2 regions of the Paenibacillus sp. NRS-1760 genome follow, and region 1 is predicted to be linked to the other one. Evidence: riboswitches for the same ligand, from Rfam matches in the RefSeq annotation. Region 1 holds a riboswitch; the other holds the start of a gene.
What was found. Region 1 has a riboswitch for ZMP and ZTP ahead of rpiB (ribose 5-phosphate isomerase B). Riboswitches for the same ligand answer to the same signal wherever they lie in the genome.
Positions count from the first base shown of each region.

Region 2: linked by a shared signal. The riboswitch ahead of ACIFSR_RS19535 (bifunctional 5,10-methylenetetrahydrofolate dehydrogenase/5,10-methenyltetrahydrofolate cyclohydrolase) and the one ahead of rpiB (ribose 5-phosphate isomerase B) in region 1 are both predicted to bind ZMP and ZTP.

Region 1 is NZ_JBITPK010000008.1:449,933-453,343, forward strand. It holds gene ACIFSR_RS09120 (L-threonylcarbamoyladenylate synthase) at 1-476, shown strand, start outside; gene ACIFSR_RS09125 (manganese efflux pump MntP family protein) at 600-1,160, shown strand; gene ACIFSR_RS09130 (low molecular weight protein arginine phosphatase) at 1,303-1,881, shown strand; ZMP/ZTP riboswitch at 1,965-2,045, shown strand; gene rpiB (ribose 5-phosphate isomerase B) at 2,144-2,602, shown strand; gene ACIFSR_RS09140 (TIGR01440 family protein) at 2,619-3,224, shown strand; gene glyA (serine hydroxymethyltransferase) at 3,323-3,411, shown strand, end outside.
Region 2 is NZ_JBITPK010000014.1:38,239-41,649, forward strand. It holds gene ACIFSR_RS19530 (sugar-binding transcriptional regulator) at 1-781, shown strand, start outside; gene ACIFSR_RS19535 (bifunctional 5,10-methylenetetrahydrofolate dehydrogenase/5,10-methenyltetrahydrofolate cyclohydrolase) at 859-1,704, opposite strand; ZMP/ZTP riboswitch at 1,770-1,848, opposite strand; gene ACIFSR_RS19540 (ABC transporter ATP-binding protein) at 2,031-3,411, shown strand, end outside.

The sequences.
Region 1 (3,411 bases):
ATGGCATTCGTATTTTACGGCCAGGCGGCATTACGCGCGAAGCGCTTCAAGAAGCGGCACCCCATGCGTTGATTGATAGTGCCTCGATAGAAGAACCGGAGTCGGCTCCGCGATCGCCAGGCATGAAATATACTCATTATGCGCCACAAGGGGAGCTTGAGCTTGTGCAAGGCCAATTTGAAGCTGTCGCAGCGTATATTGGAGATCAAGTAGAAGCTGCAAAGAAGCGCGGCGAGGTAACTGGCGTACTTGCTTTCGAAGAGAGATTGAATTGCTACGATGCAGATCATGTTTTCTCATTAGGCAGCGAGGCGGAGCTTGGCACAGCAGCCCATCAGCTTTATGCGGCATTGCGAGATTTTGACGGGGCAGGCGCTCAGCGTATTTGGGCAGAAGGCTGCACGGAGCATGGCATCGGCGCTGCGCTGATGAATCGGTTAGCCAAAGCGGCTGGAAACCGAATTATTCGTGTATAGAAAGCACTGTAAGGGGAACGATCATTTTTGAAACAAAATTAGCTTGAAACCGCACTAGTATGTTTGTCCTCATGTCCGCATATGTTTGGTAAAGACTACAAGCGGACATGGGGGAGATAGGCTGTGATTGAAGCACAATTACAAGCTGGACAGTTTTTGACGCTGCTTATTATTGCGGTGGCACTCAGTCTAGACGCATTTTCTCTGGGACTCGGAATAGGGCTCAAAGGCATAAGGCTGCGAGATGTTTTGAAGCTTGGCATTGTAATTGCATTGTTTCATATGATCATGCCGCTGGCAGGTATTTTCACAGGTCAATACGTCGGCTCCTTGCTTGGAGATGTAGCCACGACTGCGGCAGGCATTTTGCTAGTGCTGCTCGGCGGACATATGATTTATAGCTCGCTGCGCGGCGAGGCGGTTCAATCTTTTGACCATAAATCTTTATGGGGCTTGCTCGTTCTTTCGCTTAGCGTCAGTATCGACTCGTTCTCGGTAGGCATTACACTTGGGATGTTCGCTGCAAACATGTTGATGACGGTTTTACTTATCGGTCTGCTCGGCGGGCTGATGTCGATATGCGGTTTGATGCTGGGGCGTAAAGTCAGCGGTCAGCTTGGCGAATATGGAGAGGCCATAGGCGGAGGAATTTTGTTCGTGTTCGGCATCTTGTTTATCTTTTAGAATATAAGTAAGAAAGCAGAACAATATTTCAGTCTTATTTTAAATTTCAAGTCAAAGCTGATTTAGCATCTAAGGAACGCTGCAGTTGTTTTCGCTTAATCGTTGAACAGCTTGGAATAACGTGCAAAAAGGAGTTGGCAGTGTGAAACGTATTTTATTTGTATGTACAGGCAATACATGCCGCTCACCGATGGCAGAGGCTATGCTTCGCCGAATGGCTGCTCTGAGAGGGATCACCGTAGCCGTTCGCTCCGCAGGCATATCTACTATTGATGGACTGCCCGTGTCAGCTCATGCGGTGGAGACGCTTAGGCAACGGGACATCGAGCATAAGAGCACGTCGCTGGCGCTGACGAGCGAGGCGGTTGGTTGGGCTGATATTATTTTGACAATGACGGTCAATCATAAGCGTGGTTTGCTGCAATGGCATCCCGAAGCGGTCGACAAAATCTATACGTTAAAGGAATATGCAAATCAAGACGCGCAAGTGCTCGCGGATATTGAGGAGCTGGAGCAGCTCTATACAGAGCTTCATATGAAGCAGGCGCTTGGCCAACAGCTGACGACTGGCGAGAGAAGACGATTGCTTGAGCTGGAGCGTCGCATACCAAGCTTTGACATCGTTGATCCTTTCGGAGGCTCGCTTGCTATATACAGCAGCAGTGCTAACGAAATAGAGGACGCGCTCGTCAAGCTGCTGGACAAGCTTGCCAAAAGATAAGTATTTAGGGTTGCAGAAGTCATTTTTGCTTCCGTTCGATTGATTTTTACAGCTGTATAAGATATAATAAAATGACAATATACGGTTTCCGATGTAACTGGCGACGGAAGTGGGTAACCACGGTGGAGCATCGGAATATACGGCCGGTCGCCTGGGCAAAGAGCAGCATGCTAATAAGCATGTCTTGCTCTTTTTTCGTCTTTTTGGGCAAAAATAGGTATACTAGCACTGTGATGTTTCATTTCTAAGGAGGTCTTTTGCGTTGAAAATTGCTATTGGTGCTGACCATGCAGGTTATCGTTTGAAGGATGAAGTTGTACCGTTTCTTCAATCGCTTGGTCATGAAATTGAAGATCTTGGTTGCAACTGTGACCAATCCGTCGATTATCCGGACTATGCATTGCCCGTATGCGACCTTGTTACGAGCGGCAAAGCAGAGCGCGGTATACTCATTTGTGGAACAGGTATCGGCATGTCGATTGCGGCTAATAAAGTACGCGGCATCCGCTGTGCGCTTGTGAATGATATGTTCTCAGCCAAAGCAACTCGGGAGCATAATGATACTAATGTTTTGGCGCTTGGGGAACGAGTGATCGGTCCTGGAGTGGCACTCGAAATTATTCGCATATGGCTTGAAACGCCGTTCTCAAATGGAGAACGTCATGTCGGTCGTGTTAGTAAAGTGAAACAAATTGAAGAACAGTACAGCAGCCAGTCCTAATTAGGGGGCATTCGCAATGAACGTAGACGAAAACGTACAGCTTGGAAGCATTGCAGAACAGGTTGGGCAAATTGTTCGGGAACTGGCAGCGGCAGGCAAGCTTGGTATGAGTCAGCTGCTAGTAATCGGTGTAAGTACTAGTGAGGTGCTTGGTCATCGCATTGGCACTTCGGGAACCATTGAAACGGCTGCACAAATTTACGCAGGCGTTGAAGCGGTTCGCAGCGAAGTTGGCTTTATTCCCGTTTATCAATGCTGTGAGCATCTGAATCGCGCGCTTGTCATTGATCAACCTTCGGCAGAACGATTGGGGCTTGATATTGTAGGTGCAGTGCCAGTGCCTAAAGCGGGCGGCTCCATGGCAGCCTATGCCTATCGTCAGCTGAAGGAGCCTTGTTTGGTGGAAACGGTGCAGGCGCATGCGGGCATCGATATTGGTGATACGTTTATCGGTATGCATTTGAAGCGGGTGGCTGTTCCAGTTCGTCCGACGATTCGTGAAATTGGCGGAGCGCATGTCACGATGGCTATCACAAGGCCAAAGTTAATAGGCGGCTCCCGAGCAGTATACGAGCTCAGCGAGAATATAACGGCGGAGCAATCTGCTGGAACTTGCGAATAGTTGATTTATAGCCATAATTTTTTGATTTTCAGCGTCTAAAGGACACCGAAGACGTTTTTGCTTGATAAAGGTTATCTAATTTGAGGAGGAATTTAATCATGGAAAATTTGCGCAAACAAGACCCAGAAGTATTGAAAGCTCTAGGACTAGAACTTACTCGTCAACGTGACAATATCGAGCTTATCGC
Region 2 (3,411 bases), on a different contig from region 1:
ACACCCTAACGAAAACAATTTTGTTCTGGCGAATCGTTTGGAAGCGAAGTTTGGGCTGAAAAAAGCGGTTATCGTTTCTGTGCCGCAGTATGAGGACAGCATCGTAAAGAGGTATATTGGCGAAGCGGCAGCGAACTATTTATACGATACGGTAAAAGACGGCGATATCATTGCGACAACATGGGGGACGACGCTCTTTCAAATGGCTTCCCAGCTTAAGGATAAGCCGGTTCGCGACGTTAAGGTTGTGCAGCTCAACGGCGGGGTTAGCCATTCGGAAACCAATACATACGCTTATGAAATTGTTCATTTATTCGGCAAGGCTTTCCATACGATACCTTACTTTATTCCGCTGCCGGCGCTTGTTGACCATGAGGTCGTCAAGCGGACGATTGAATCGGATCGCCATATCCGCAATATTTTGGAGCTAGGGAAGCTTTCTAATATTGCCGTTGTAACCGTAGGAGCGCCTACGGATGATTCTGTATTAATTAGAGCCAATTATTTCACAGATTCCGATCTGGAAATTATTCGCGAGAAGGCAGCAGGCGATATATGCTCACGCTATATTGATATTGCAGGCAATATTTGTTCTACACTCATGAACCAGCGCACGATTGGAATCAGTCTTGATGAACTGAAGCGCAAGGACCAGTCAATACTTGTGGCAGGCGGAGCGAAGAAGGTAGATGGCATTTATGGCGCGCTGCGCGGCGGCTACACGAATGTACTCATTACCGATCAGTTTACAGCGAGGTATTTATTAGAACGGGATGTGTAAACATCCTATAGAACAAACGAGGGGATCTTAGCTGCAAGGCAGCAAATAAGATCCCCTCGTTTTTCTTCCTATATCTTTTAATGAAGTGCAAATCGCTCAGCGGAGTCAACTGTATGCTTCAGAAGCGTGGCGATCGTAACAGGACCTACACCTGCTGGCACAGGGGTGATCGCACTTGCTTTTGCTAGGCATGCTTCGTAGTCAACGTCCCCAATATTCCCTTTATTGTACCCTGCATCAAGCACTACAGCGCCATCGCGAATCCATTCGCCTTGAATAAAGCTTGGTTTGCCGACTGCAGCAACAACGATATCGGCAAGGCGCAATAGCTCCGCTACATTTTCTGTTTTGGAATGACAGGTTGTTACGGTTGCATTGCGGTTCAGCAGCATCTGAGAAACGGGTTTGCCGAGAATCGGGCTTCGTCCAACGACGACGGCATGTTTGCCTTCAACCTTGATTCCATAGTAATCAAGAATAGCCATAATAGCAGCAGGGGTACATGACGGATACTGGGCATAACCAAATGCATTTTGAGCAAAACCTAACGCGGTTACACCATCAACATCCTTATGGATACTAATCGCTTCAAAGGCAGCACGTTCATCAATTTGATGCGGTACGGGGTGCTGCAAGAGGATGCCGTGAATAAGCGGGTCTGCATTAAGCTGCAAAATAACATCAATCAAATCATCTGTGGAGATGTTTTTGTTCAAATGAATACGTTTGGAATCAATGCCAAGCCGCTTGCATGCATTTCCCTTCATTCGAACGTAGGTTTCAGAGGCTGGGTCATCGCCCACTAGTATTGTCGCTAAGCATGGAATGATTCCCCGCTTGCTAAGAGTCTCAACTCTTGCTTTTAGCTGCTCTTTAATTGCATCGGCCACAATGGCTCCATCCAAAATCAGTTTTTCCGTCATCTTCTACCTCAGCCCCTTATAAATAGATGTTAAAAAAGCATAAAAAGGCAAGGGGTATGTCCCCTTACCTTTGCCCAGGCGTACGGCTAATGATCTGTGCGCTTCCTCATGGTTGCCCATGTTCCGCCAGTTACGCACAGCTTTTTATTGGTATTTTGATTTTAACAGGTGGAAAGTTCAAAAGCGAGTCATCCAACGTTATTTTATGATTATTTAGGTGTAGAAACGAGAGGATGGATGCTATAATTACTTTATCAAGAGGGAGCGGGTCGCGCTGCCCTCTTTATTGCAGTTTGCGTAAAATGATGGGAGATAGAGGTGGTAAGTTGTTAAAGCTCACTAGATTTTTGAGGAAATATTGGCTGAGTGCTGTGCTGGCACCGTTGTTTATGCTGCTAGAGGTGTTCATGGATTTGCTGCAGCCGCAATTCATGGCGAGCATTGTGAATGATGGTATTATAGCGGGGGATCTCACAGCAATCGCGAGCACCGCGCCCAAAATGCTGATCGCCGCATTAATCGGACTAATAGCAGGTGTCGGCTGCACGGTGTTCTCGACGATAGCATCACAAAACTTTGGGGCTGATCTCAGGCAGGAGCTGTTTCAAAAAATCCAGTCGCTCTCGCTTCGATCGCTTGACCGTTTTGGTTCAGGCTCTATCGTGACGAGACTGACGGGTGATGTCACACAAATTCAGAGCTTAGTATTGCTGCTGCTGCGCGTATTTGCACGCAGTTCATTCATTATTATCGGCAGTCTGGTCATGGCTTTTGTAATAAGCCCGCGCCTGTCTATTATTTTGCTCGCAATGATACCCTTATTAGCTCTCTTCCTCATCATTACAACTCGGATTACCGTTCCTTTGTTTTCAATGATGCAGCACCGGCTTGATCAAGTGAATACCGTGATGCAAGAAAATTTGTCCGGTATCCGCGTTGTGAAAGCATTTGTAAGGTCCGATTACGAGGAAGAACGTTTTAATGAAACAAACTCAAATCTACTGCATGCCAGTCTAAAAGCAGCTAAGATCGTTGCGCTTAATACGCCGCTTGTGTCGATCATTCTTAATTTTAGTATTGTAGCTGCATTATGGTATGGGGGAATGCTCACTGAGCACGGTGCGCTGTCGGTGGGCAGTCTCGCCGCCTTTTTAACTTATATTACACAGCTTCTCTTCTCTACTCTAGGACTTGGAAATCAATTGATTGCAATCTCTCGGGCCAAGGCTTCTGCTGACCGCATCAACGAGATATTGGAGGTACCGGCAGATAAATGGACAGCTGAACGAAAAGCTAACGAGCAGTCCAAGAAAATACAGGCTGGCAGAATTACGTTTGACCATGTGAGTTTCAGCTATGAAGGCTCGGAGAAAAACATACTTCACGATATAGATCTGGATATAGAGCCGGGCGAGACGATTGGGATCGTAGGGATAAACGGTTCAGGAAAATCAACGCTGGTCAGCCTCATTCCAAGGTTTTATGAAGCGACAGAGGGAATGATTCGCATTGATTCCCATCCGATTAACGAGATCGCTTCTGTAGAGCTGCATGGCCAAATCGGAATGGTGCTTCAGCAGGCGCATCTGTTCAGTGGAACCATTCGTGAAAATATCAGCTATGGCAAACCGGATGCGAGTCAGGATGAAATAGAGGCAGCAGCCAAGGCAGCTGAGGCTCATGCATTCATTATGAAGCTGGAGAATG